Regions from separate parts of the Kitasatospora sp. NPDC087271 genome, predicted to be linked through region 2. Evidence: riboswitches for the same ligand, from Rfam matches in the RefSeq annotation. Region 2 holds a riboswitch; each other region holds the start of a gene.
What was found. A riboswitch is a leader RNA that binds a small molecule or an ion and turns the genes downstream of it on or off. The one in region 2 is predicted to bind cyclic di-AMP.

Region 1 (9,299 bases), on a different contig from region 2:
GCCGCCGGCTGCGACTCGGCCACCTGAGCGCCGCCTGCGCGCTGACCGCCCACGGCGACCAGGCCGAACTGCCGCCCGCCGCCGTGGTGGCCGCGCTGCTCGACGCCTCGCCCGCCGACTGGGCCGCCACCCGGGTCTCGGTGGAGGGCATCACCGGCCCGGCCGTCCCCGCGGACCGGTCCCGCGACACCCGGCGGGCCCGGGCACAATGAGCACGAACCCGAGCCCGAACGACCCCGGCGGAGCACGATGAGCCAGACCGTCACCCGCGCCCTGCGCCTGCTCGCCGAACTCGGCGAGGGCGAGCGCTCCCTCGACCAGCTGGCCGAGGTGCTCGGCGTCCACAAGACGACCGTGCTCCGACTGCTCCAGAGCCTGGAGGAGGAACGGTTCGTCTACCGTGACGCCGCCTACCGCTACCACCTGGGCGCCGGCCTGTTCGCCCTCTCCGGCCTCGCCCTGGAACAGCGCGGCGTCCGCCGGATCGCCGCCCCGCACCTGGCCGAGCTCAACGCCACCACCGGCCAGACCGTGCATCTGGCCGCGTACGAGGGCGGCGAGGTCGTCTACATCGACAAGTTCGACTCCCGGCACCCGGTCAGGATGTACTCCCGGATCGGCCTGCGCGCCGCCCTGCACAGCGCCGCCGTCTCCAAGGTGCTGCTGGCCGACCTACCGCTGCCCGAACGCCGCCGGGTGGCCGCCGGGATCGACTTCACCCCGCACACCCCCCGCACCCTCAGCACGCCCGAGGCGCTGCTCGCCGAGCTGGAGAAGGTCGCCGTCCAGGGCTGGGCGCAGGACCACGCCGAGCACGAGGCGTTCATCAACTGCGTGGCCGCACCGATCCGGGACGCCAGCGGCCGGGTCGTCGCTGCCGCGTCCATCTCGGTGCCGGACGTCGTCCTGCCCTACGAGCAGGTGCTGGACCTCCTCCCGCAGCTGCTCGCCACCACCCGCGCCATCTCGGCCGACTGCGGCCGCCCGGACCACAACTGATCGACCGTCAGACCGTAAGGAACCCCATGAACGAGCAGCACCCGACCAGCGGCAAGACCGAGGTCCGCACCGACGGCGCCCCCGCCCCCGCCTGGATGTTCTCCCAGGGCGTCCGCAAGGGCCCGATCCTCCAGGTCTCCGGCCAGGGCCCGCAGGACCCGGCGACCGGCGAGTACCTGTACCACGGCGACGTGAAGGCGCAGACCCGGCGCACGCTGGAGAACGTCAAGGCGATCGTCGAGGCCGGCGGGGCCACCATCGAGGACGTGGTGATGTTCCGGGTCTACCTCACCAAGCGGGCGGACTTCCCGCTGATGAACGAGGTGTACGCCGAGTTCATCGACGAGAACATCAAGCCCGGCGGCGTGAAGCCCTGCCGCACCACGATCTTCGTCGAGCTGCCGCAGGAGCCGATGCTGGTCGAGATCGACGCCCAGGCCGTCGTCGCCTGAGACACCGTCGAGCGGCCTGACCACCGCAAGGGCCCGGACGCGCACCAGGCGTCCGGGCCCTCCGCCGCCCCCCCTCGCTCACCGCCCCGCGGGCACGCCCTGCTCGGCCGGGGCGCCCGAGCGCGCCACGACCCTCCCCTCGCCCGCCGCGCCGCGCCGGTCCAGCGCCGCCGCGAACACCGTCACACCGAGGGCGACCGCGGTGAGCAGCCCACCCACCCAGTTCGGCGCGTCGTAGCCGAGGCCGCCGGAGATGACCAGCCCGCCGAGCCAGGCGGCCAGCGCGTTGCCCAGGTTGAACGCGGCGATGTTGGCGGCCGAGGCCAGCGTCGGCGCGCCCGCCGCCTGGTCCATGACCCGCTTCTGCAGCGGCGCGACGGTCGCGAAGCCGAACAGCCCGATCAGCGGGATGAGAACGATCGCGGCCGGCTTGCTGTGCGCGGCGAAGGTGAAGGCGAACAGCAGCACCGCGAGCACCGCGAGGATCACGGTGAGGCTGCGCATCAGCGCGCGGTCGGCGAACCAGCCGCCCAGCAGGTTGCCGACGAACAGGCCGACGCCGAACAGGAAGAGCAGCCAGGTGACGCTGCTCGGGGCGAAGCCGGCCAGTTCGGTCATCATCGGCGTGATGTAGGTGAACATCGCGAAGATGCCGCCCCAGCCGAGCACGGTCATGGCGAGCGCGAGCCAGAGCCGCAGGGTCCGGAAGGCGGCCAGTTCGGGGCCGAGCCGGGCGGCGCCCGCCCTCGGCTGGACGGGCACCAGCGCCGCGATCCCGGCGAGGCCGAGCAGGCCGAGCCCGGCGACGACGTAGAACGTGGAGCGCCAGCCGAAGTGCTGGCCGAGCAGGGTGCCCATCGGGACGCCCAGCACGTTGGCGGCGGTGAGACCGGTGAACATCAGGGCGATGGCGCCGGCCCGCTTGTGCGGGGCGACCAGGTCGGCGGCGACGACCGAGCCGATGCCGAAGAACGCGCCGTGCGCGAAGGCGCTGACGATCCGGCCGATCATCAGCAGCCCGAAGGCGGGGGCGACGGCCGCGATCAGGTTGCCCACCACGAACAGGCCCATCAGCGTCAGCAGCATGCCCTTGCGGGGGGCCCGGGTGCCGAGGATGGTGAGCAGCGGGCCGCCGACCACGACGCCGAGCGCGTAGCCGGAGATCAGCAGACCGGCGGTGGGGATGGAGACCGAGAAGTCGCCGGCGACCTCGGGCAGCAGGCCCATGATCACGAACTCGGTGGTGCCGATACCGAAGGCGCTGATCGCCAGCGCCAGGAGCGCGAGGGGCATGAGGGACCGCTTTCCAGAGAGAACCGTTGCGCATGCAACTACCAGCGTCGACAATACGAGACACCCGCAGGTACTTGCAAGCGCCATCTATCCCTGATGACAGCGATCCCGGCCACGCCACTTGCCACACCCCCGAGCGGAGATTAGGTTAGGCTCACCTAACTAACTGGAGGTCCGTCATGAGCCTGCCCGCCGGCGACGCCGAGGTGCCCGAACCCACCACCGCCGAGCGCGTCCAGAGCCTGCTCAGCGCGACCTCCTCGCTCACCGTCCGCGCCTGCGGCGAACACCACGACCTCGACACCCCGGTCTCCGTCCACGGCTCCCGGCTGCGCCTGCGCGCCCCGCTGGGCGACCCGCTCGCCACCGCCGCCGCCCGCGCCACCGACGGACTCGCCGTCGTCCTGGACGTCACCGACATCTCCCCCGTCGCCGTCCGCGACCGGATCCGCGCCCGCCTCACCCTGGCCGGCCGACTGCACCTGGCCCACCTCGCCGACGACGGCCTCAGCGTCCACCTGCGCGTGGACGTCGCCCACGCCGTCCTCGCCACCCCGTACGGCACCGGCGCGCTCACCGCCGGCGACCTCGCCCTCGCCGCGCCCGACCCGCTGGCCCGCTACGAGGCCGCCATGCTCACCCACCTCGCCGACGACCACGCCGACGCCCTCGCCGTCCTCACCCGGCTGCTCGACCCGGACCTGCTCGCCCAGCACCCGGAGGTCCGCCCGCTCGCCCTGGACCGCCACGGCCTGGTCCTGCGCCTGGACCACCCGCACGGCCACCGCGACGTCCGCCTGGTCTTCCCCGAACCGGCCGCCGACACCGAGGACTTCGGGCAGCGGATGCACGAGCTGCTGACCGCCGCCCAGCACGGGCTGCCCGCCCACCGGCTCTGAACCGGCCCACCAGAGCGTCGGCCTGACGCATCGTCAATTCGCCTTGGGGGCACCCACCAAGGCCCGGAAACGACAGCGGCCGGCCCGGCTCGCGAGAGAAGTCTCGCGAGCCGGGCCGGCCTGGGCGTGTCCCGCGCCCATGTCCACTGCTGCGGCGATCACCCGGTCGAGCGGTCACCCGACATGACCATCCCGGGCGGTCGATTCGCCCCGTAGCAGCGGTGGTTCCTCATCCGGCACATCCGGTACATCCGGTACATCCGGTACGGGTCAGAGCGCGACGCCGTGGGCCCGCAGGTAGGCGACCGGGTTGATGTCCGAGCCGTACTCCGAGCCGTTGCGGATCTCGAAGTGCAGGTGCGGGCCGGTCACGTTGCCGGTCGCGCCGGAGAGGCCGATCTGCTGTCCGGCCTTGACGGCCTGACCGATCTTCACACCGATCGAGGAGAGGTGCGCGTACTCGGCGTAGTGGCCGTCGGCGAGCTTGATCTCGACCTCGTTGCCGTAGGCGCCGCCGTTGCCGGCCTTCACCACGACGCCGTTGCCGACGGCGCGCAGCGGGGTGCCGGTGGAGGCGACGAAGTCCTGGCCGGTGTGGTGGCCGGAGGCCCACATCGAGCCGGCCACGCCGTAGGCCGTGCCCAGCTTCGGGCTGGCCAGCGGGGCGACGAAGGCGGAAGCGGCGGCGACCGGGACGGTGCTGACCGTGGCGGACGGCGCGGCGGTCTGCAGCTGGGTCTGGAGCTGGGCGGACGGCTTGGCCGCCTCGGTCCGGACCTCCAGCTGGGCCTGCGGCTTGGCGGCGGTGGTGGCCGGCGCGGCGTCCTGGGCGGACGGCTGGGCGGGCTTCGCCGGGGCAGCGGGCTTGGCCGGGGCGGCCTGGCCGGCGATCACGAGCCGCTGACCGGGGAAGATCAGGTCCGGGTTGCCGCCGACGACCTCGCGGTTGTGGTCGTACAGCGCCTGCCAGCCGCCGTCGACGTGCTGGGCGTCGGCGATCCGGGACAGGGTGTCACCGCTGACGACGCGGTAGCTCTCCTGCGACGAGGCCTGGGCCTGGTCGGCGGGAGCGGCGGCCGGGGCTGCGGTGACCGCGGCGGCCGGCGCGGGGTGGGCCTGGGCGCTCATCGCGGTGACGAGCGGCAGGGCGAAGGAGACACCGGTGACGGCGGTGGCGATCCCGATGCGGGCGGCGCGGGGCAGGGCGATACGACGAGCCTGTGCAGGCATGGAATTTTCCTCTCCGACGCCTGCGAGGTGAGCTGTCGGGTTCGGGCTGGAGTTGCCCGGCCGCACATGCGGCTTCACCCCTAGCCGGCCCTGGATCCGGGTACGCGAAAGCGTGCCGTTTCCGGTCCGGCGACTTACCTGTGGGTCCCCCGCTCCTGCCGTACAGAGTTCGGTGCGAGCCACCGGGCAGCGGCAGGATTCGGCGTTCCACCCGGTGGATCCGTCCGGACTGGCCGGGCGGTCGCTGAACTAAAACCCATCCGTTCGGGTGAAGCAATGTCGATCACTTGAACCGCCGACAACCCCCCGAGCTGCGGTGACCCTCCGAATGATCGGCCGCACCGTACGTGCACAATCCATTCACCCGGCGCCACTGATCCACGACGCTGCGCCGATTCCGCCACCGCTGCGCACCCGCCCGCTCACGCACCGCGCACCCACCGACACGCCACCCGGTGACCCTTGTCACGTACGCCCCACGGGCGCAGGATCGGCCCGTGGCCACCTCCGAAGCAGGAACACTGCGCCTGGGCACCTCGCGGGGACGCTGGGTCCTCCTCGCGACGGTGCTCGGCTCCAGCATGGCGATGCTCGACGGCACCGTGGTGAACGTCGCGCTGCCCCGCATCGGCACCGATCTCGGCGCCTCCCTCGCGTCCCTGCAGTGGACGCTCAACGCCTACCTGCTCACCCTGGCCGGACTGATCCTGCTCGGCGGCGCGCTCGGCGACCGGTACGGCCGGCGCCGGGTCTTCCTGATCGGCGTGCTCTGGTTCGCCGCCGCCTCCGCGGCCTGCGCCGCCGCCCCCACCATCCACGTGCTGATCGCCGCCCGCGCCGTCCAGGGCATCGGCGGGGCGCTGCTCACCCCCGGTTCGCTCGCCATGCTGCAAGCCGTCTTCCACCCGGACGACCGCTCGGCGGCGGTCGGCCTGTGGTCGGGCCTCGGCGGGGTGTCGGCCGCGGTCGGCCCCTTCCTCGGCGGCTGGCTGGTGGACGGCCCCGGCTGGCGGTGGATCTTCCTGCTGAACCTTCCGCTCGCGGCCGCCGTGGTCGCGGTCACCTCCCGGTTCGTCCCCGAGAGCCGGAACGAGAGCGCCGTCGTCCGCTTCGACGTCCCCGGCGCGCTGCTCGCCGCGCTCGCCCTCGGCGCGATCACCTACGCGCTGACCGCCGCCGGGGAGGGCCTGTCCCCCGCGGTCTGGCTCACCGGCGCGATCGGCCTGCTGCTCGGCGCGGCCTTCATCGCGGTCGAGCGCCGCGCCGCCGAGCCGATGCTGCCGCTCGGCCTCTTCTCCTCCCGGCTGTTCACCGCCGTCAACCTGGTCACCCTCTGCGTCTACGCGGCGTTCAGCGGGGTGTTCTTCCTGCTGGTGGTGCAGTTGCAGATCGTCTCCGGCTTCTCCCCGCTGGTCTCCGGCCTCGCCCTGGTCCCGATCACCGTGCTGATGCTGACCCTGTCGGCGCGCGCCGGGCGGCTGGGCAAGCGGATCGGCCCCCGGATCCCGCTCACCGTCGGTCCGCTGCTGTGCGCCGCCGGGGTGCTGCTGATGCTGCGCACCGGCCCCGGCTCCTCCTACTGGGCGGACGTGCTGCCCGCCGTCACGGTGCTGGGCTGCGGGATGACCCTGCTGGTCGCGCCGCTGACGGCGACGGTGCTGGCCGCCGTCGAGGTCCGGCACGCGGGCATCGCCAGCGGCGTCAACAACGCCGCCGCCCGCGCGGCCGGGCTGCTCGCGGTCGCCGCGCTGCCCTCGCTCGCCGGGCTGAGCGGCGACGCCTACCGGGTGCCGTCCGCGGTGGACTCCGCCTTCCGCACCGCGATGCTGATCTGCGCCGGGCTGCTGGTCACCGGCGGGCTGACGGCCTTCGCCACCGTCCGCGGCAACGTGCTCGCGCCGGTGGACCGCCCGGTGGCCGAGCCGGACTGCGAGTGGGCCTGCGGCACCACCCCGCCGCTCGACCCGGGCCACGTCCACACGGACGAGGGCCCCGCCACCGGATCGGCGGCAGGGCCCTCAGCTGGCTGACGAATCGTCAGAGGATGTCACCGGGCGCGTACTTGGCGGCCTCCGGGTAGGCGGCGGCGACGGCCTCCACCTGGCGGACCACCTCGGCGACCTGAGCACCGGCCGCACCGGTGAAGGAGAGCCGGTCGGCCAGCAGCGCGTCCAGCCCGGCCCGGTCCAGCGGGATCCGCTCGTCGGCGGCCAGCCGGTCCAGCAGCTCGTTCTCGCGGGCGCCCGCACGCATCGCCAGCGCGGAGGCGACGGCGTGCTCCTTGATGACCTCGTGCCCGGTCTCCCGGCCGACGCCCGCGCGCACCGCGCCCATCAGCACCTTGGTGGTGGCGAGGAACGGCAGGTAGCGGTCCAGCTCGGCCTCGATCACGGCGGGGAAGGCGCCGAACTCGTCGAGGACGGTCAGGAAGGTCTCCAGCAGGCCGTCGAAGGCGAAGAAGGCGTCCGGCAGCGCGACCCGGCGCACCACCGAGCAGGAGACGTCACCCTCGTTCCACTGGTCGCCGGCCAGCTCGCCGGTCATCGAGGCGTAGCCGCGCAGGATGACGGCCAGGCCGTTGACGCGCTCGCAGGAGCGGGTGTTCATCTTGTGCGGCATCGCCGAGGAGCCGACCTGGCCCTCCTTGAAGCCCTCCGTGACCAGCTCGTGGCCGGCCATCAGACGGATGGTCTTGGCCAGGCTGGACGGCGCGGCGGCCAGCTGGACGAGGGCGGTGAGCACCTCGAAGTCCAGCGAGCGCGGGTAGACCTGGCCGACGCTGATCAGCACGTTCTCGAAGCCGAGGTGCCCGGCGACCCGGCGCTCCAGCTCGGCGAGCTTGTCGGTGTCGCCACCGAGCAGGTCCAGCATGTCCTGGGCGGTGCCGACCGGGCCCTTGATCCCGCGCAGCGGGTAGCGGGCGATCAGCTCCTCCAGGCGACGGAAGGCGACCAGCAGCTCGTCGGTGATCGACGCGAAGCGCTTGCCCAGGGTGGTGGCCTGCGCGGCCACGTTGTGCGAGCGGCCGGCCATGACCAGCTCGGAGTGCTGGGCGGCCAGGCGGGCCAGCCGGACCAGCACGGCCACCGTGCGGTCGCGCACGTGCTCCAGCGACTGGCGGATCTGCAGCTGCTCGACGTTCTCGGTCAGATCCCGGGAGGTCATGCCCTTGTGGATCTGCTCGTGGCCGGCGAGTTCGCTGAACTCCTCGATCCGGGCCTTCACGTCGTGGCGGGTGACCCGCTCACGGGCGGCGATCGAGCCGAGGTCGACCTGGTCGATCACCCGCTCGTAGTCGGCGACGGCGTTCGCCGGTACCTCGACACCGAGGTCCTGCTGGGCCTTCAGGACGGCGAGCCACAGGTGGCGCTCAAGGACCACCTTGTGCTCGGGGGACCACAGCTGGGCCAGGGTCGCCGAGGCGTACCGGGAGGCCAGGACATTGGGGATCTGGGGCTTCGCGCTCACGCTTCGCAAGCCTAACAGCCGAGGTCAGCCGGAACGTCGGCGCATCGGGCGGCTCCGGCCCGGGCCGGAGCGGACGGCTCCGACCGGGCCCGCCCGACGGTTCCCGCCGGGCGCGGGGCGGCCCGCTGCCGGGCGGCCTACTGGGCGGCGCCGGACCGGCCGGCCAGCACCGGCAGGACCTGCGCGCAGATCGAGTGCAGCGCGATCCGCTGCTCGTCGGTCATCGCCTCGAACGCCTGGTGGGTGCGGGCCATCTCGCCACGGATGCGGTTCAGGATCTCCCGGCCCTCGTCCGTGATCACGACGATCTTCACCCGGCGGTCGCCGGCGGCGGCCTCCCGGTGGGCCAGGCGCAGCGACTCCAGCCGGTCCACGATCCCGGTGACGTTGGACGCGTCGCAGCCCAGCCGTCCGGCCAGCGCCCGCATCGGCACCGGCTCCTGCACCGCGCCGAGCGCCTTGGCCTGCGAGGAGGAGAGCCCGTGCCGGGCCGCGGCCGCCGCGAAGTCCTGGAAATACGCGGCGCCGACGGCGGCCAACGCTTCCATCAACTCGGCGTTGGTCGGTACGGTCGTCGTCGCTGTCGAACCCATGGGGTCAGCGTACGGCCAAGTGCTTCAGCAACTCAAGCTTTGACCACGGCAACCGTCGACGGCTTGACCGGAACTGCGGCACCGGCCGGTCGACAGAGCCTAGAGCACCAGCTGATCGAACAGGTGCCGCAGCTCCGGATCCGGGTCCGCGGTCAGCCCGGTGTGCACCGGCCCCGGCTGGACGATCGCGCTGCGCGGAGCGGTCAGCCAGCGGAACCGCTGCCCCGGGCTGTCCCCCGCCGCCGGGCCGGCCTGCGGGCCCCCGGCGCACACCGCCTCGATCCCGTGCAGCGCCCGCCGCACCCCGTTCACGTCCGCCACCGGGTCGAGCGCCAGCAGCCGGGCCTGGTCCAGGTGCGTGCGCG
Region 2 (9,299 bases):
ACTGACCAGGAGAGACCATTACTTTTCGGCAGCAGACCGGCGGCGGCGGTCGGCGGCCCGCAGGACCAGGACGCGGCGGGTGCGGCCGTCCGCGGCGCGGGGGAAGCGGCGGATCTCGCTGGCGACACGGCGCTCGCCGAGCGCGTACCGCAGCGGGTCGAGGTGGGCGCAGCGGAGGCCGTGCCCGTCGTGCAGCGGCTGGACGCGGACCTCGCCGTCCGGGGAGGTCACCCGGACGAGTTCCACCAGGGCGTCCAACTGCCTTTCGGGGCCGAACAGTTCGGGGTAGGCGAAGAGCAGGTAGCCGCTCAGGGTGAGCGCGAAGGCGCCGTCCGCGAACGGCAGCCGGGGCAGCGCGGCGGCCACGTACTGCTGCGGGTGCGCGGCCGAGTCGGCGGCGAACAGGCGGCGGGCGCGGTCCCAACTGCGCAGGTAGCGGTCCGGCCGGCAGGAGCGCGGTGACGGGTACAGGTGCGGACGGGCGGCCATCGCGGTGGCCATCGACGCCCGGGCCGCCAGCGCGTGGGCCGCGACCTCGGGTGCGGGGAGCGCGTACGCCGGGTCGGCGGCGATCACCCGGCAGCCGAGCCGACGCGCCTCGGCGGCCAGGCCGGCCGCACCGCCCGGGCAGTCCAGCACCGGGCCCGGCAGCGCGGCGAGCTGGGCCCGGGTGAGGTCGAACAGGTCGCAGTACTCGTCCAGCGGGCGGGAGGTGACCAGGATGTCCCGGCCCAGGGCGCCCGGGTCGGCGGGGGTGTGTGCGGCGGCCACCCGGCCATCCCAACACGGGCCGGCCCCACCCGCATCCGGAGCACGTCCGGGTGTGGGCGGGGCCGGGGAGGCGGGCGGGGCCGGGGAGGGCCGCGGGGTTCAGCGGCCGAGCAGGCCCTGGGCGGCGGCCCGGTTCACGTTGGTCAGGCCGCGGACCAGCTGGGCGGTGAGGATGATGAGCAGCACCCCGACCAGCGAGAGGCCGGCGATCTGCCAGGCCCCCTCGATGTAGTAGACGTGCTGGACGTTGTCGCTGTCGTAGAAGTCGAAGATCCGGTACCCGCGCCAGGAGGTGAAGGCCGGGAAGACCCAGTGGTAGAGCGGGTACAGCGCCATCGCCCAGCCGAGCAGCAGGAACACCAGCGACAGGACGAAGCTGAGGACCGCCCACGGGAACATCACCACCTGGTAGAACGCGGCCTTCCACCCGGCCGGGTCCGCCAGCCGCGCGGTGATCGCCCCCCAGGTGCCCGGGCGGGTCTGGCGCACCGGCGTCGGGGCGGGCACGTCCAGGGCCAGCATGCCGCGCACCCGGGCCCGCTCCATCCGGCCCATGCCGCGGGCGACGGTGGTCAGGAGGGCGAGGACGGGCAGGCCGAGGACGGTGACGAAGGTGCCGATCCCCATGCAGAACAGCACGATCGAGACGGAGAAGCCGATGACCGACAGCGGCAGGCCGGTGAGCGTGTAGCCGATCTCGCGGTAGTAGTGCCCGGAGAACGGCGCCCGCCAGACGGCCGGCGGCTCCTCGGTCCGGTGGGCCCGAGCGGGACGCGGGTCGTCGCCGTAACCACCGAGGACGTCCCACTCGCGGTCCTGCGCGCTTCGGCTGATGCTCATGTCCCGGCCCCGGTCCCTCGTTCTCGACTGCTGATGGCATCAGTCTGGTCGAACGGCGGGCCGGGGAGGATCCGGAGGCCTGGCGGATCGGGGGTGGGGTTAACCCCCCGGGCCTGACCCGGCAGGCCTGCCCCCAGGTCCGCGTCGGACGTCCACGCCGGACGTCCACGCCGGACGTGCACGCCGGGCCGTCAGCCGGTCGCGCCGCTCCACTCGTCGGCGAGCAGCGAGTACAGGTACGAGTCGGACCAGGCGCCGCCCTTGTAGAGGTCGTGCCGGACCCGCCCCTCCAGCTGGAACCCGAGCCGGAGGAGCACCTTGGCCGAGGCGGCGTTGTCCACGTCGACCCGGGCCGCCAGCCGGTGCACGCCGAGGGCCTCGAAGGAGAGCTCGCAGAGCAGGCCGGCGATCTCGCCCGCGTAGCCGCGGCCCCAGACGTCGCGGCCCAGCACGTAGCCGAGGTGGGCGGAGCGGTGCTTGCCGAGGGTGAGGGAGGCGTGGGCGATCGGCACGGCGTCCACCGGGTCCTCGGCGTCGTCGCGCCGGGTGACGGCCAGCCGGTAGGTGTCCCGTTCCGGCGCCATCGCCTCCTCCAGGTAGAGCTCGATCTGGTCGGCGCAGGTTTCACGGTCGCGCGGCTCGAAGGGGAGGTAGCGGGTGACCTCCGGGTCGCTGAACAGCCCGTACAGCGCGTCCACGTCGCCGACGGTGTGGTGATACTCGCGGATGGCCAGCCGGGGGCCGGTGAGTCGTACGGGGACCATGGCAGCCGACCCTACTCCCGGCCAGCGGTTACCGTTCGAGCTATGAACGACGAAGACCTGCGGCTCGCCCCGCGTACCAGGGCCTCCGACCTGCTCGCCTGGGCGGCGGAAGAGGACCGCGCCCCGGTGGCCGAAGCGCCGCTGCGCGCGGTGCTGGCCCTGCTGGAGCTGGGCGAGGGCAGGATGCACGACGGCTGGCCCGAACTGACCTCGAACGCGGTGGAGCACCTGCTGTACGAGCGGCTCTACCTGTACGTCCAACCCGAACCGGAGGCGGACCCGCTGGCGTACGGCGCCGCCGTCCGGCTGCTGACCGACCACCAGCGGGCCGCCAAGCGGCTCAACGCCAAGCGCCAGGAGCGGCTGCACGCCGAGGCCGAGTGGCAGGGCGAGGTCGCGGCCGGGCTGCTGCGCCGCGCCGACCTGGTGACCTGGCCCCGGCTGTACGCGCTGCTGCTGCACGCGTACGGGGCGGACGTCGCGGATCCGGAGGCGGTGCGGGAGTGGCTGACCGGCTTCCGGGAGCTGGCGCAGGAGGAGCGGCTGGCCGTGTTCGCCGCACTGGCGCAGACCGGCTGGCTGGACGAGGTGGACGAGCAGGGCTGGAGCCCGACCCGGGTGATCTCGGTCGGCATGGCCACCGACGGCGCGCGCCGGCTGCTGGAGCAGGGCCTGATGCGGCGCAGCTACCGCAACCTGGCCGAGCTGACCGCGCTGGGCCGGCCGATGCCGGACGAACTGGCCGGGGACTTCGGGGCGTTCGAGGAGGCCGCGGTGGAGGCCGCGCTCGACCTGTACGGGGAGTGGACGGTGCCCGGGCTGCCGCGACTGCTGGTGGAGGAGTTCCCGGACCTCGCGCCGGAGCCGGGGCAGGAGGAGATCGACGCGTACCTGGCCGGGCTGGCGCAGGAGGAGTTCGACGCCCGCCTGGAGGGGCTGGCGGGCCCGGCGCAGGAGGAGTTCGACGCGCACCCGGCGGAGCCGGCGCACCCGGCGGAGTCGGCGGAGTCGGCGGACCCGGCGCAGGAGTGACGCGGCGAAGCCCCGGCCGCGGTGCCTTCTGGTTCCGGCGGCCGGGGCTTCGCGGGTGCGTCAGGGGTTGAGGCCGCGCTGCTGGAACCAGGTCTCCGGGTCGACGGGGGCGCCGCCACCGGGGCGGACCTCCACGTGCAGGTGCGCGCCGGTGACGTTGCCGGTGGCGCCGACCTTGCCGATCTGCTGGCCGGAGCCGACCTTGCCGGAGCCCTTGATGATCGAGGAGAGGTGGCAGTACCAGATCTCGGTGCCGTCGGGCAGGGTCTCGACGATCCGGTAGCCGTACGAGCCGGACCAGCCGGCCGAGGTGATGGTGCCCTGGCCGACCGCGTAGACGGGGGTGCCGGTGTCGGCGGCGAAGTCCAGGCCGGTGTGCAGGTGGGCCCAGTAGCGGGCGCTCTGGCCGTAGTGGGCGGTGAGGTGGTAGTCGCGCACCGGCAGGGTGAGGGCGGCGGCCTTGGCCCGCTCGGCCTCCTCGGCGGCCCGCTTGGCCTCGGCCTCCTTGGCGGCGGCCTTGGCCTCCGCCTCCTTCGCGGCCTGGACGCGGGCGTCCTCCTCGGCGGCGGTGCGCTGGCTGTCGGCCTGCAGCTGGATGCGGGCGGCGAGCGCGAGGCCGGGGTCGGCGGAGAGGGCGACCGGGGTCTCGTCCGGGGTCTCGATGGCGGGGGCGGCGGCCGGGGTGGCGGAGGCGAAGCCGGTGGCGCCCAGGGTGGCGGCGACGGCGGTGACGCCGAGCAGCGGGGAGGTCCCACGGACCTGACGCGGCATCCGGTGCCGGTTGGTCTCGGCCTCCGGGCCCGCGTACTCGGGGCCGTCCGGGCCGGGGTGGTCGAGGAGCCGGGTACCTGCTGCGAGGCCGGCCGGGTGTGCCGGAGTGTGCGTCGACGCCACGGAGGCGCGCTCCTTTCCTTCCTTCGCGCCTACCGGGTTAGCTGACGGGTTCGGAGCAGGAAGGTCTCCTACGGCCGGGCCGGAGCCCCGCCGATTCACCCCAAGGAACGTGGTTCCCCGGCTCCCTGACCTGCCCGGAGGCCGGTCGGCGGGATTAGGCGACGGCGCACGGTGCCGTCTGGGTACGGCGTTGACGACCGCGCTGCGTTATCAAACGTTAATCCTAGGAGGCCCTGATTCCAAGCCGTTCGCCCGGGACGACCGGAGACGGGCGGGGCACTCCGGGGCACGACGGGCGTTTTGTTCCCCTTGGGCACCCCTGCACCCCCTTGAGCACCGTTGACGCCACCTCACGTGATCGGACGTCAACGAACGACCCTTCATCCGCGCACTCCCCGCCGGCCTCCCCCGCTCCGCAGGGCGCGAGGGCTTGACGGCTAAGGCTATTAGCCTTAGCTTTACGGCTATCGGCGGCAGCGCCGAAGCCCCGCACCGGCAACCCTCCGGAGGCCCACCGTGAACGCCACCAGCGCCCCCACCACCCAGTACCTCGACGTCACCGGCGGCCGCCTCGCCTACGACGACACCCGACAGGGCGACGGCGCCCCCGTCGTGCTGCTCCCCGGAATGCTCGACACCCGCGCCGCCTACCGGCACCTCCGCCCGCTGCTGGCCGCCGCCGGCCGCCGGGTCGTCACCATGGACCTGCGCGGCTTCGGGGAATCCTCGATCATCTGGGACGACTACTCCCCCGCCGCCATCGCCACCGACGTCCTCGCCCTGCTCGACCACCTCGGCATCGACCGCGCCGTCCTGGTCGGCAACTCCTACACCGGCGCGACGGTCGTCAAGGCCGCCGGCGACGCCCCCGAGCGGGTCGCCGGCATCGCCCTGATCGACGCCTTCGTCGAGAACCCCCCGCCCGGCGCCCTCATGCGCGGCGCCCTCCGCGTCATGGGCTTCCTGACCGTCCACTCGCCCGCCTTCTGGGGCCTCTACCACCGCAAGCTGGCCTACCCGGGCGCCAAGCCCGCCGACTTCGACCCGTACGTGGCCGGACTCGTCGCCGCCATGCGCACCCCCGGCCGCAAGACCGCCACCCGCGGACACGTCAGCGGGGACTCCGCGCCCGTCGGCTGGACCGCGGCCGTGCGCTGCCCCTCGCTCGTCATCATGGGCAGCAAGGACCCCGACTTCCCCGAGCCGGAAGCCGTCGCCGACCGGCAGGCCGCCGCGCTCAACGCGCGGAAGGTCATGATCGACGGATCCGGGCACTACCCGATGGCCGACAACCCGCAGGCCACCGCCGGCGCCCTGCTGCCCTTCCTCGCCGAACTCGCCTGAGCCCCGCCCGCCCACGTCAGCCACGCCACGCCCCGCCACGTACGCCTTCCACCGACGGAGAGCCCACACCATGCCCCGAGTAGGACTCACCCCCGAGCAGGTCGTCGACCACGCCATCGCCCTCATCGACGAGCAGGGCGCCGACGCCCTCACCCTGGCCGCCGTCGCCGCCCGGGCCGGGGTCGCCACCCCGTCGCTGTACAAGCACGTCAGCGGCGGCCTCGCCGAACTGCGGCGGCTCATCGCCGTCCGGGTCACCGAGGAACTCGCCGACCGGCTCGCCGAGGCCGCCGTCGGCCGCAGCGGCGACGACGCCGTCGACACCGTCCTGCGCGCCTACCACGCGTACGCCACCGAGTACCCGCACCGCTACAACGCCCTCCCGCAGGCCCCGCAGCCGGACGACGACCTCACCCGCGCGGCCGGCCGGCTCGTCGGGGTGATCATCGCCGTCCTGCGGGAGTACGGCCTCGACGGCGCGGAGGCGATCCACGCCGCCCGCACCGTCCGCTCCGTCGCCCACGGCTTCGCCTCCCTCTCCATCGGCGGCGGCTTCCAGCTCGCCGAAGACCTGGCCACCACCCAGAGCCGCCTCATCACCCTCCTCACCACCGGGCTCCGCACCTGGCCCACCCCCTGAGACGCCGGCCACCGCACCGGCCGCGGCACGACCCGCCCGGTCTCCCCCGACGACGGAACGGCCGGCGCACCGGGTGAGGCGTGCGCGGGAAGTCGGACCCGCCGACTTCCCGTGCGGCGGGCAGGCAGCGGGCCTGGGGGTGGTGGGGGCGGACGGGTTAGTGTGGCCGGGCTGACTGGTGGTCATGACAGGGGACCACCGACCCCTTGGCGGAGGTCCACGTGCCCGCACCGATAGCGAGGGCGCGGCGGTGGTACCTGCGGCTGCTGGACGGGAACGCCCGGGCCGCGCGGTACGCGCTGGGGGTGCTGCTCGGGGTGACCGCGGTGCTGAGCGTGCTGCCGATCGTGCTGCCGTACAGCTGGCCGCCGTCGGCGCTGGTGCTGCCGCTGGTGGTCGGCGGGCTGCTGTTGCGGCGCGGGCAGCTGCTGGTGCTGGTGTGCGCGGCGCTGGCCGGCGGGGTGCTGGGGGCGGTGGTGCGGGATCCGCTCGGGGTGCGGATCGGGGTGACGCTGGTACTGGCCGCGACCGCGGTGACGGTGCTGGCCGCGAACCGGTTCCGGCACCGGCTGGGTCTGCGCGGGACCCAGGGCGATTCGATGCTGCTGGAGCTGGCCGAGCACACCCGGACGCTGGCCCGGCTTCCGGAGCGGCTGCTCGACTGGCACTTCGACAGTGCGCTGGCGCCGGCCGGCGACACCTCGTTCTCGGGTGACTTCCTGCTGTGCGCGCACCGCCCCGAGGAGGATCTGCTGGAGCTGCTGCTGGTGGACGTGTCGGGCAAGGGCAGCCGGGCGGCGGCCCGCTCGACGCACCTGTCGGGCGCGTTCGCGATGCTGCTGGGGCGGGTGCCGCCGGAGGCGTTCCTGCCGGCGGCCAACGACCACCTGGTGCGGATGGGCTGGGAGGACGACTTCGCGACGGCGGTGCACCTCGCGCTGCGCCCGGCGACGGGCGACTACCTGCTGTTCAACGCCGGCCATCCGGCGCCCGCGCAGTTCCGCCGGGCGGACGGCGGCGGCTGGGCGCGGTCGGGGCACGGCGGCCCGGCGCTGGGGCTGGTGTCGGGCGCGCTGTATCCGGCGGTGTCGGGGCGGCTGCGGCGGGGCGATTCGCTGCTGCTGTTCAGTGACGGCCTGGTGGAGGTGCCGGGTCGGGATCTGGACGAGGGGGTGGGTCGGCTGCTGGCGGCGGCCGAGCCCGTGGTGCGGCCGTGGCGGACGCAGCAGCAGCTCACCCGGGGTGCGGCGGAGCGGCTGGTCCGGACGGTGGCGCGGGACGCGGCGGACGACCGGACGCTGGTGCTGGTGCGCCGTCTGGGCCACCATTCACCCGCTTCAGCACCCGCTTGAGAAATAAGGTATTAAGAATTAAGTGCCCGTTCGGGCACCCAGAGGGCACCCACCCCCCGAGAGCGGAAAGGCCGGGTATCCGATGGACCTGAGCTCTCCGTGGGTTCCCCCCTCCGAGGACGAGAGCCGGACGCCGCGCAGCAGTCCCACCGCCCGCAGCCCCATGCGCTGCGTGCGCTTACTGCTCGGCTGCACCAGCGCCGCCGAACTGCTCGGCACCGTCCTCGCCGAGGGGCCGGGGTGGATCACCGGCGAGGGTTCCGCGCTCTACCTGCTGGATTCCGCCGGGATGCTCCGGCTGACCGCCTCGCACGGGCTGCCGGACTGGGCCCACGAGCGCTACAGCACCGTCGATCCGGCCAGTGACCTCCCCGCCGCGATGGCCCTGCGGTTACGCCGCCCCTACCTGCTCAGTCCCGAGCACACCAGCGTCGACTACCCGAACAAGAACGTCGGCATGGGCACCGGCATGGTCGCCGTGATCGCCCTGCCGATGGTCGTCGACGAGCGGCCGGTCGGCGTCCTCGCCCTCGCGCTGGCCCACCGGGGCACCGTCCCCCGCCGCGACCTGGACGTCCTGGAGACCATCGGCGAGGCCTGCGCCCACCGGCTGTCCCACCTGCTCGACCACGCGGACGCCCGGATACCCCAGGATCCGGCCGGGGCACCGCCGGACGGGGCCGGGAGCCTCCCCGCCGGGCTGGCCCACCCGATGCTGTCGCTCGCCGTCCGGGCGGCCGGGCACGGTGCCTTCGAGCGCGATCTGGTCACCGGCGAGAGCTACTGGGACGCCGCGGCGTTCCGGGTCACCGGCCAGCCCGCCACCGCCGACGGCTCCGCTCCGGAGCTGGACCGGATCGTCCACCCGGAGGACCTGCCGGACGTGCAGGCCGCGCTCGCCGAGTCGCTCACCACCGGCGGGTGGTACCGGATCGGGTACCGGGTGCTGCGCGGGGGCGGCAAGGTGGCGCGGATCGAGGAGACCGGCGAGGTGATGCTGGACGTCCACGGCCGGCCGGTCCGGGTCGCCGGGCTGCTCTCCGACCGGGACCAGGGCCGGGCCCAGGGCCAGGACCGGGACCAGCGCCGGGAACACCCCCGGGAGCAGGCCGAGGAGCAGGCCACCCCAGGCGGGGCCCGGACGGCACTGCTGCTCGCGCTCACCCGGTCGCTGTCGCGGGCGGTGACCGTCCGGGACGTCACCACCGCCGTCACCGACGTCGCCCGCCCGGCGTTCGGCGCCGCCAGCATCGTCCTGGACCTGGTGGACGAGGGCCGGCTGCTGCCCGTCTCGCACACCGTGTACGGCGGGCCGAGGCGCACCGAGCTGACCCGGCTGGCGGACCTCTCCGAGAACGTGATGCAGCACGCGCTGACCCGCTCGGCCCCGCTGTTCAGCGAGCCCGACGCGGGCCGGGGCCGACACGGCCCGCTCACCCCGGCCTCCTGGGCGGTGCTGCCGCTGGTCGCCTCCGGGCGGCAGGTGGGCTCCTGCCTGATCACCTTCTCCGCCGAGCGGGCGTTCGGCCGGGAGGACCGCACCCTGTACTCGGCCTTCGCCGGGATCCTGGCGCAGTCCCTGGAGCGGGCCCGGCTGTACGACACCCACCACCACCGCGCCACCGAGCTGCAGCGCGCGATGCTGCCGCGCACCCTGCCCCG
Region 3 (9,299 bases), on a different contig from region 2:
GTACCCGCGCAGCTTCGCCGACTCCAACGGCGACGGCATGGGTGACCTGCCCGGCATCCGCAGCCGCCTGCCGTACCTGCGCGACCTCGGCGTGGACGCGGTCTGGCTCTCGCCGTTCTACGCCTCGCCGCAGGCGGACGCGGGCTACGACGTCGCCGACTACCGCGCCGTGGACCCGATGTTCGGCAGCCTGCTGGACGCCGACGCGCTCATCCGGGACGCCCACCAACTGGGGCTGCGGATCATCGTCGACCTCGTCCCGAACCACTCCTCGGACCAGCACGAGTGGTTCCAGCGCGCCCTGCGCGAGGGCCCCGAGTCCCCGCTGCGCGAGCGGTACCACTTCCGCCCCGGCAAGGGCGAGAACGGCGAACTGCCGCCCAACGACTGGGAGTCCATCTTCGGCGGCCCGGCCTGGACCCGCAGCGAGAACCCGGACGGCACCCCCGGCGACTGGTACCTGCACCTGTTCGCCCCCGAGCAGCCCGACTTCAACTGGGAGAACCGGGCCGTCGCCGACGAGTTCCGCTCGATCCTGCGGTTCTGGCTCGACATGGGCGTCGACGGCTTCCGCATCGACGTCGCCCACGGCCTGGTGAAGGCCCCCGGCCTGCCCGACCTCGGCGGCTCGGACCAGCTCAAGCTGCTCGGCAACGACGTCATGCCGTTCTTCGACCAGGACGGCGTGCACGAGATCTACCGCAGCTGGCGCAAGATCCTCGACGAGTACCCGGGCCAGCGGATCGGCGTCGCCGAGGCCTGGACCCCGACCGTCCAGCGCACCGCCAACTACGTGCGCCCCGACGAGCTGCACCAGGCATTCAACTTCCAGTACCTGGGCACTGGTTGGGACGCCGCCGCGCTGCGCGAGGTGATCGACGTCTCGCTCGACTCGATGCGCCCGGTCGACGCCCCCACCACCTGGGTGCTGTCCAACCACGACGTCACCCGGCACGCCACCCGTTTCGCCAACCCGCCCGGCCTCGGCACCCAGATCCGCACGCCCGGCGACCGCGAGCTCGGCCTGCGCCGCGCCCGCGCCGCCACCCTGCTGATGCTCGCGCTGCCCGGCTCCGCGTACATCTACCAGGGCGAGGAACTCGGTCTGCCGGACGTCACCGACCTGCCGGACGAGGTCCGCCAGGACCCGTCGTTCTTCCGCAAGGCCGGGCAGGACGGCTACCGCGACGGCTGCCGCGTCCCGATCCCGTGGTCCGGCACCGAGGCCCCGTACGGCTTCGGCCCGGTCGCCGGCGGGCCGTCCTGGCTGCCGCAGCCGGCCGAGTGGGCCGCGCTGAGCGTCGAGGCGCAGACCGGCGACCCGGCGTCCACCCTGGAGCTGTACCGCAGCGCGCTCGCCGTCCGCCGTTCCCAGGACGACCTCGGCGCCGGGACGGCCGTGGAGTGGCTGGAGGGCCCCGAGGGGACCCTGGCGTTCCGCCGCGGCTCCTTCGTCTGCACCGTCAACGCCACGGACGCGCCGGTCCGGATAGCGGCGCCCGGAAAGCTGCTGCTCTCCTCGGTGGAACTGGTGGTCGACGGCGGCGAGACGGTGCTCGCGCCGGACAGCACCGGCTGGTGGGCGGTCTGACGTGGTTGCAATAGGCTCTGGGACCGTGACTACGGCGCGACTCTCAGACATCGCGGCGCAGGCGGGGGTCAGCGAAGCCACCGTCTCCCGCGTACTCAACGGCAAGGCGAACGTCTCCGCCGCCACCCGGCAGACCGTGCTGGCGGCGCTCGACGTGCTCGGCTACGAGCGGCCGACCCGACTGCGCCAGCGCAGCGCCGGCCTGATCGGGCTGATCACGCCGGAGCTGAGCAACCCGATCTTCCCCGCACTGGCCCAGGTGATCGAGCAGGTGCTCAGCCGGCACGGGTACACCCCGGTGCTGTGCACCCAGACGCCGGGCGGGTCCACCGAGGACGAACTGGTCGAGATGCTGGTCGACCGGGGCGTGGCGGGCATCGTCTTCGTCTCCGGGCTGCACGCCGACTCCACCGCCGACCACGACCGCTACGCCCGGCTGACCGGGCGAGGGGTGCCGTTCGTGCTGATCAACGGCTACAGCGAGCGGATCGACGCGCCGTTCATCTCGCCGGACGACCGGGCCGCGATGTGGATGGCCGTCCAGCACCTGGCCGAACTCGGGCACGAGCGGATCGGGCTGGCGGTCGGGCAGCGGCGGTACGTGCCGGTGCTGCGCAAGATCGAGGGCTTCACGGCGGCGATGCGCGAGGTGCTGGGACGGAGCCAGGAGGAGGCCGAGGAACTCGTCCACCACACGCTGTTCAGCGTGGAGGGCGGGCACGCGGCGGCCGGCGCGCTGCTGGACAAGGGCTGCACGGCGATCGTCTGCGGCAGCGACATGATGGCGCTCGGGGCGATCCGGGCGGTGCGGCAGCGTGGGCTGTCGGTGCCGCACGACGTCTCGGTGGTCGGCTTCGACGACTCGCCGCTGATCGCCTTCACCGAGCCGCCGTTGACCACGATCCGCCAGCCGGTCGAGGCGATGGCGACCGCGGCGGTGGACGCGCTGCTGGAGGAGGTCGGCGGAAACGCCGTCCAGCGCGGGGAGTTCATGTTCCAGCCGGAGCTGGTCATGCGCGGGTCCACGGGGGCCTGCGCGCGCTGAGGACGGTCAACGGACGGGCCCCGGAGAGCAGTTGCTCTCCGGGGCCCGTCGTGTGCCACCAGGGTGCCGGGTCAGCCGTCAGTTGTCGGCTGTCACCCGTCGGTCGTGGGTCGTGCTCAGACCCGGCCGGCGAAGTCCGGCGCCCAGTTGGCGACGGTCTGCAGGCGCACGCCCGAGCTCGGGTTGGCGGCCTCGACGTACTGGCCGCCGCCGATGTAGATCGCGACGTGGTAGACGCCGGAGTTCTGGCCGTTGTTGGACCAGAACAGCAGGTCGCCCGCCTGCAGGCTGTCCAGCGAGACGCGGGTGCTGGCGGCGGCCTGGTCGGCGGCGACGCGCGGGACGGAGACGCCCGCGGCGCGCAGCGCGGCCTGGGTCAGGCCGGAGCAGTCCCAGCCGCCGTTGCCGGTGCCGCCGTAGACGTACGCCTGGCCGACCTTCGACTGGGCGAAGGAGACCGCGGCGGCCATGCTGCCGGTGGCGGCCGGGGTCTGAGCCGGGGTCTGAGTCTGGGCGGCCGGCTTGGAGGCCGGCTTGGTGGCCTGGGCCTGGGGTTGGGCGGCCGGCTTGGCGTTCGCGGCAGCGCCGTTGGAGGTCTGGCCGGACTTCTGCGAGCGGTCGAACCAGGTGAAGTCCGAGCCGGACGTGGCCGACGAGCCGGAGCCGGACCGGTCGGCCTGAGCCGACTGCTGGGCCTGGCCGCCGTCCTTGAACGAGAGGCGCTGGCCCGGGTAGATGCTGTCCGGACCCTCGGTCAGGGTGCCGCGGTTGAGTTCGTACAGCCGCTGCCAGCCGCCCTGGAGGTTGTGCTTGTCGGCGATCGAGGACAGCCAGTCGCCGGAGGCGACGGTGTAGTCGTCGGCCTGGGGCTGGGCGCTGTTCCGGGCCTGGCTCTGGCCCTTCTGGGCCGAGGTGCCGTTGGTGGAGTCGGCGGGGGCCTGCGCCTGGTCCTGGGCCGGTGCGGCCGGCTTGGCGGGCTTCGCGGCCGGGGCCGGGGTCTGCGCGGGCTTCGCGGCCGGGGCGGCCGGCTTCGCGGCGGGCTTGGTGGCGGTCGAACCGGCAGCCGAGCCGGTGGTCGAACCGGCCGAGGTGTCGACGGCGGCCGGGGCGCCGCCCTTGGTCAGGCCGGCCTGGACCGAGCACACGGGCCAGGCGCCGGGGCCCTGCGAGGCGAGGACCTTCTCGGCGACGGCGATCTGCTGGTCCTTGGTGGCCTGGTTGGCCTGGGGGGCGTAGGCGGTGCCGCCGAAGGCGGCCCAGGTGCTGGAGGTGAACTGCAGTCCGCCGTAGAAGCCGTTGCCGGTGTTGATGCTCCAGTTGCCGGTGCTCTCGCACTGGGCGACCTTGTCCCAGGTGGCGACGGAGGCGGCGGAGGCGGTGCCGGAGGTGAGGCAGGGGATGGTGAGGCCGACGCCCGCGACGCCGACGGCGGCGATCACGCGTCGGGTACGACTGGACAGACGGGTGCCGTTGGTGGGCAGCATGAAGACGCAGTCCTCTCCCACGCCTGCGAGGTGAGCTGTCGGATTCGGGCTGGAGTTGCCCGGCCGCGCTGTGGGCGCGGCTTCACCCCTAGCCCTGGATCGTTCCGGGGAACGGTCCGGGGCGACTTACCTGTGGGTCCCCCGCTCCTGCCGTGGTGCGTTTTCGCGCTGCCAGGACATCCGACGGCAGGACTCGGCGTCGCGGATGAACTGGGTTCGTGTGGCCACGAACGGGGAGCACGTTAAGCAGACTTAAGTTCAAACTGCAAACACCTGTGACGCGCATCACGGTTTGACGAGAACGGTCGTTCCCCTCGCTTTTCATGATCGGAAATGACCGATTTCCGGCAACCCCGCGAAGGGTGCGCGCAACTGTCTGCGCTTCAGGAGGCGGGTGACGGTGGGTCGGGTCGCCCGGGGGCCCGTCCGTCGGGAGGGCGGCGTGTCCGCACTGTGGTCGTCGGGGGATGTGTCGAGCGATGGTGAACAAATATGGACAGAACAGACATCGCACCTATTCGTTCTTTAACTCCCTTACGGGACAAGCGGGAAGGGCCCGGAACGTAGCCGTTCCGGGCCCTTCCCGCGTGCGGTGACCGCTACTGCTGGCCGGCCGACTCCTCGGCGGCGGCGTGAGCGGCGTGACCGCCCCGGCCGGAGTGGTCGGCGTAGGTGCCCTCGGCGGCCTCCGCCGCCTCGGCCTCGGCCTGCGCCAGGGCCTCGGGGGAGGGCGCCGGCAGCGCGGCCAGGTAGGTGGAGGCGATCAGCTGGCCGACCGTGGGGTAGGCGCCCAGCGGCGCCGCGGACGGGCAGCCGGTCTCCTCGGCGGCCGTGGCGAGCAGCTCGGAGTCGGCCTCCGGCCCGATCACCAGCGGGGCCAGCGCCGGGCGCTGGGAGCCGGTCTCCTTGAGGTGGTTGACGGCCGCGGCGACCGAGCCCGGCACGTCGAGCGCGGCGGGCACGACCGGGACGGCCAGCCGGGCCGCCAGCAGGACACCGGTGATGCCGGCCGCGGCGGCGGCCTCCTCGCCGCCGACGGTGGTCAGCACGACGCCGTCCGCGGCGGTCGCGATGGCGAACAGCCGGGCCCGGTCGGCACGCGCCAGGCCGGCCTCGGACAGGCGCACGTGCACGGCCTCGGCGAGCAGCGGGTGCGGGCCGAGCACGTCGGTGACGGGGGCTCCGTACTCGGCGGCGAGGGCGTGGAGTTCGGTCAGGAATCCGTGCGGGCCGGGTACCAGCGGCACCAGGACCGGCGCGGGCAGGCCGGCCTCGGCGGCCATGGCCAGCAGTTCGGCGACGGTGCGGTCGTCGCTGTCGGCGCCCTGGGCGGCTTCGCCCGGGAGGTAGCCGACGGCGGTCTGGATGCCGCTCTGCTCGCTGCGGACGATCGACAGCAGCTCCTCGACGACCGAGCGGGACTCGGGCCCGGCGGTCGCGGGCACGGCGAGCACCAGGGCCGGGGATCCGGCCGGGATCTCGGGGCGCTCGGGGCGACGGTGGCGCCCCCGCGCACGGGAGCCTGGAGTGCGGACGGGCAGTGGCGCGCCCGGGATGGCTGCGGTGCTCATGCCGGAGATCGTAGGACATCGGCCCGTCAGGCCTGCATTCGGCTGCCGTTCGAGTTTCACGTGGTCATGGCGGGTGCGCCGCGCTCCCGTCGTGTCCGTCCGGGCGGTTTGCCCGCAATCCGGACATATCTCACCCAGCCTTCGAGCGATCACCGCTGGTTGCCCTGACGTGTCCGACGGGGCGTCGAGTTGCTTCTGTGGCGCGTGAGATGTCTCACAGCCAGGAGGTCGCCTGACGGAGGGTCACGAAGGCGCGACTCCGGGCGCCTGAAGATCAACATTCAGCGGGGAGCCGCTCACGGCCGGTTATCGAGAATCTGGCGATTCACTCGGCTATGTCCGTTTACGTACCGTCAGGAGAAGGGTCCGTGAAGAGTTCAGAACTGCCGGTGAAAGGCCTCGTGCACCTGCAATGTCCCGTGCTGATGCACGTGCACAGCAGCTATCATCGCGTCAAGTGAGGCGTTGTGCCGGGCCGGTACGGGGCCGGTCCGTTCGTTCGGCGGGTGCCGGGAGCGCCGCGCTGGACGACCACTCCGGAGCTCTTCGGGAGATTTCTATGCACGACTCGCAGGACACGTACGGCTCGTACGACACCTACAACGGGATGGCGGCCGCCGACCTCAAGGGGGTTGTCTGGCAGAAGAGCCTGCACAGCAACTCCCAGGGGAACTGCGTCGAGTTCGCGGCCCTGCCGGGGGGCGATGTGGCGATGCGCAACTCGCGCTTCCCGGAAGGTCCGGCGCTCATCTACACCCGGGCCGAGATCGCCGCCCTGCTGCTGGGGGCCAAGGACGGGGAGTTCGACCACCTGGCGGTCTGACCGGCCGTCGTCCTGCCATCGGGGGGCCGTCGTGGGTACTGACACCGCGACGGCCTTTGTCTTGTCCGGGGCCGGTCCGGGGCCACACGACGGGCGCTCTCGCGACGGGCGTTCTCGTGGCCGACCGCGCGCAGGTGCGGCGGGTGGTCCCGCGCACGGTTGGGGGCCCGGACGTGGACGGGAGTCGGGCCGCCGGGGTGCCCGGCCGTCGGTCCGGCCGGCTCGTCCGGGAGGCAGGCCCGGGAATCGTCGTGGGAATCGCCCTGAGGGCTGGGCCGGAGCCCGTGGCGCACCTGTGCCAGGCCCGTCGATCCGCTCCGCGGAGCCCGGGGTGCGGTCCTCCCGGGGCCTCCCTCGGCCGGCCGCGCGCCGCCTGGCGCTAGGCCGAGCGCCGGTGCCGTCCACCGAGTTCGGAACCGGTGGCCGGCTCCGCCTCGAACAGGGCCCAGACCACCTTGCCGCTGCCCAGTGGGTGCCAACCCCAGGAGCGGCTGAAGGACTCCACCAGGTGCAGTCCGCGGCCGGACTCGGCGACGAAGTCCGCCTCCCGGGCGACCGGGCCGATGCAGCTCGGGTCGCTCACCGCGCAGACCACCTGGGGAGAGCGGTGGACCAGGCTTATTCGGATCGGCAGCCGTCCCTCAGGGGTCGGCTGTATGGGAAAGTCGTACTCGCCCTGGACGCCACCCGCAGGGTCGGGCCGTGCGCCGATCGCATGCCGCAGTGCGTTGGTCACCAGCTCCGAGGCCACCAGCGCGACGTCGTCGAACAGCTCCATCAGGCCCCAGCGCTGAAGAGAGGTTCTGGCGAAGTCGCGCGCGGTTCTGACGGCTTCGAAGCGAGGAGCGAGCGTACAGGTGACCACATGGGGGTCAACCGCCAAAGCCGTACCGGTGCTCATGAAGAGCTCCTCCCATAAGGGGGCGGACACGGCTGGACCCGCCGGGGTCATGCCGGTCACCTCCGACTCGCTCGGCCGCTCGGCCGCCCCCTCGACCAGCGCGCGCGCACACGAACCCCCGGTGGCGCGGGGGAACGCTGCCGGGTCGGTGCACGGAGTCGCGCGTGGGGTCGACGCGGAGCCCGCGGGAATGCCAGGGATGTGCAGGTGCACGTGCACCATGGTGGTGTGCGCTCACTGCAGATGCAAGAGTCGATTCACGTGCAGTCGCACTATTGGCATATGCAAGCGCCGGATGCACGTGCATCCTGGTGTGTGGAGTGTGGAACTGATAGGAACATCCGTCAGTATCGGCACCGTGAGCGCTCAACTGATGGCAGACTGTGCGCTGTTTGCCCTAGGTGGAGGTTTCGACCGCATGACCACAGTTCAGCCGGGCGGCGGCTCGATGGTCCGCCGGATCCTCCTCGGTTCTCAGCTGCGTCGCCTGCGTGAGACGCGCGGCATCACGCGCGAGGACGCCGGCTACGCGATCAGGGCCTCGGAGTCCAAGATCAGCCGCATGGAACTCGGCCGCGTCAGCTTCAAGGAGCGCGACGTCGCCGACCTGCTCAGCCTCTACGGCGTGGACGACGGCCTGGAGCGGGAGGCACTGCTCGGGCTGGTCCGCGAGGCCAACAAGTCCGGTTGGTGGCACAGCTTCAACGACGTGCTGCCGGGCTGGTTCCAGACCTACGTCGGCCTGGAGGAGGCCGCCCAGCTGATCCGCACCTACGAGGTGCAGTTCATCCCCGGACTGCTGCAGTCCGAGGAGTACGCACGGGCGGTTTTCGGCCAGAGTCGGCCGGTCGTCAGCGAGGAGGAGATCGAGCGGCGGGTCAGCCTCCGCCTGCGTCGCCAGAAGCTGCTGACCGAGGGCGCCAGCCCGCGACTGTGGGCCGTGATCGACGAGGCCGCGCTGCGCCGCCCCGTCGGCGGGCCCAAGGTGATGCGCGGCCAGGTGCAGTACCTGATCGACGTCGCCGAGCAGGCCAACGTCGTGATCCAGGTGATGCCGTTCCGATTCGGCGCGCACGCGGGGGAGTCCGGGGCGTTCACGATCCTGCGCTTCCCCGAACAGGACCTCGCGGACGTCGTCTACCTGGAGCAGCTCACCAGCGCGCTGTACCTCGACAAGCGGGACGACGTCGACGCGTACATCCAGGTCATGGAGCGGCTCTGCGTGGACAGCCTCACGCCCGAGCGGACCGTGGACCTGCTGGCGTCGATCCTCAAGGAGCGCTGAGGCGAACTCCCGGCAGAGCGTACGGGTCCGGCGACCCGCGATCGGTCGCCCGGACACCGAGCCGCCGTCCACCCGCCGTCAGCCGCGGGCCGGCGGCCGTTCGCGTTCCGGCGGCAGTGCCTGCGGCGGGGTGCCCAGTTCCCAGGGCAGGTCGTAGCGGCGGAACAGGTCGGCCCGGATCAGTGCCAGCGGGAGTTCGGCGCCCGGCAGCAGCACCCCGATGCAGCCGCCCATCAGCGCGCTGCGCAGCACCGCGTGCTCGGCGGCCGGGTCCGGCGCGCCCCAGTCGAGCAGCAGGCCCTGGAGGATCGCGCCGAGCTGCTGCTGCTCCGGGTCCTGGACGAAGGCACCGGAGTCCGGGTCCAGGATCAGCGCGAGGTGCGAGCGCATCACCCGCGGGTGCTCCAGGGCGAGGGTGAGGACCGCGTCGATCGCGCGGGCCAGCCGGGCCGCCGGCGTGGCGTCCGGGGCCAGCTCGGCGAGCGCGCCGGAGAGCGACTGGTGCATCATCCGGTGCGTCGCCGACTGCATCAGCAGCCGTTTCCCGTCGAAGTAGTAGGAGAGCAGCCCGCGCGCGAGCCCGGCCCGCTCGGCGATGT

Region 1: it holds a riboswitch for cyclic di-AMP, as region 2 does, so the genes downstream of both, ACIO9K_RS26755 (LysM peptidoglycan-binding domain-containing M23 family metallopeptidase) here and ACIO9K_RS06755 (M23 family metallopeptidase) in region 2, are expected to answer to the same signal.
Region 3: it holds a riboswitch for cyclic di-AMP, as region 2 does, so the genes downstream of both, ACIO9K_RS00085 (transglycosylase family protein) here and ACIO9K_RS06755 (M23 family metallopeptidase) in region 2, are expected to answer to the same signal.

What each region holds. Positions count from the first base shown of each region.
Region 1 is NZ_JBIUYQ010000018.1:33,398-42,696, reverse strand. Features, by position in the region: gene ACIO9K_RS26780 (sugar kinase) at 1-212, shown strand, start outside; gene ACIO9K_RS26775 (IclR family transcriptional regulator) at 250-999, shown strand; gene ACIO9K_RS26770 (RidA family protein) at 1,026-1,451, shown strand; gene ACIO9K_RS26765 (MFS transporter) at 1,530-2,744, opposite strand; gene ACIO9K_RS26760 (DUF2470 domain-containing protein) at 2,924-3,643, shown strand; gene ACIO9K_RS26755 (LysM peptidoglycan-binding domain-containing M23 family metallopeptidase) at 3,914-4,873, opposite strand; cyclic di-AMP (ydaO/yuaA leader) riboswitch at 4,876-5,058, opposite strand; gene ACIO9K_RS26750 (MFS transporter) at 5,371-6,903, shown strand; gene purB (adenylosuccinate lyase) at 6,911-8,341, opposite strand; gene ACIO9K_RS26740 (MarR family transcriptional regulator) at 8,479-8,934, opposite strand; gene ACIO9K_RS26735 (DUF3037 domain-containing protein) at 9,034-9,299, opposite strand, start outside.
Region 2 is NZ_JBIUYQ010000002.1:794,627-803,925, reverse strand. Features, by position in the region: gene ACIO9K_RS06775 (hypothetical protein) at 19-771, opposite strand; gene ACIO9K_RS06770 (sensor domain-containing protein) at 871-1,611, opposite strand; gene ACIO9K_RS06765 (GNAT family protein) at 1,803-2,375, opposite strand; gene ACIO9K_RS06760 (hypothetical protein) at 2,418-3,407, shown strand; gene ACIO9K_RS06755 (M23 family metallopeptidase) at 3,468-4,301, opposite strand; cyclic di-AMP (ydaO/yuaA leader) riboswitch at 4,314-4,472, opposite strand; gene ACIO9K_RS06750 (alpha/beta fold hydrolase) at 4,818-5,645, shown strand; gene ACIO9K_RS06745 (TetR-like C-terminal domain-containing protein) at 5,716-6,285, shown strand; gene ACIO9K_RS06740 (PP2C family protein-serine/threonine phosphatase) at 6,507-7,637, shown strand; gene ACIO9K_RS06735 (SpoIIE family protein phosphatase) at 7,810-9,299, shown strand, end outside.
Region 3 is NZ_JBIUYQ010000001.1:11,222-20,520, reverse strand. Features, by position in the region: gene ACIO9K_RS00095 (glycoside hydrolase family 13 protein) at 1-1,591, shown strand, start outside; gene ACIO9K_RS00090 (LacI family DNA-binding transcriptional regulator) at 1,617-2,636, shown strand; gene ACIO9K_RS00085 (transglycosylase family protein) at 2,753-4,141, opposite strand; cyclic di-AMP (ydaO/yuaA leader) riboswitch at 4,128-4,288, opposite strand; gene ACIO9K_RS00080 (hypothetical protein) at 4,720-5,691, opposite strand; gene ACIO9K_RS00075 (DUF397 domain-containing protein) at 6,251-6,514, shown strand; gene ACIO9K_RS00070 (ATP-binding protein) at 6,894-7,415, opposite strand; gene ACIO9K_RS00065 (helix-turn-helix transcriptional regulator) at 7,834-8,700, shown strand; gene ACIO9K_RS00060 (TetR family transcriptional regulator) at 8,779-9,299, opposite strand, start outside.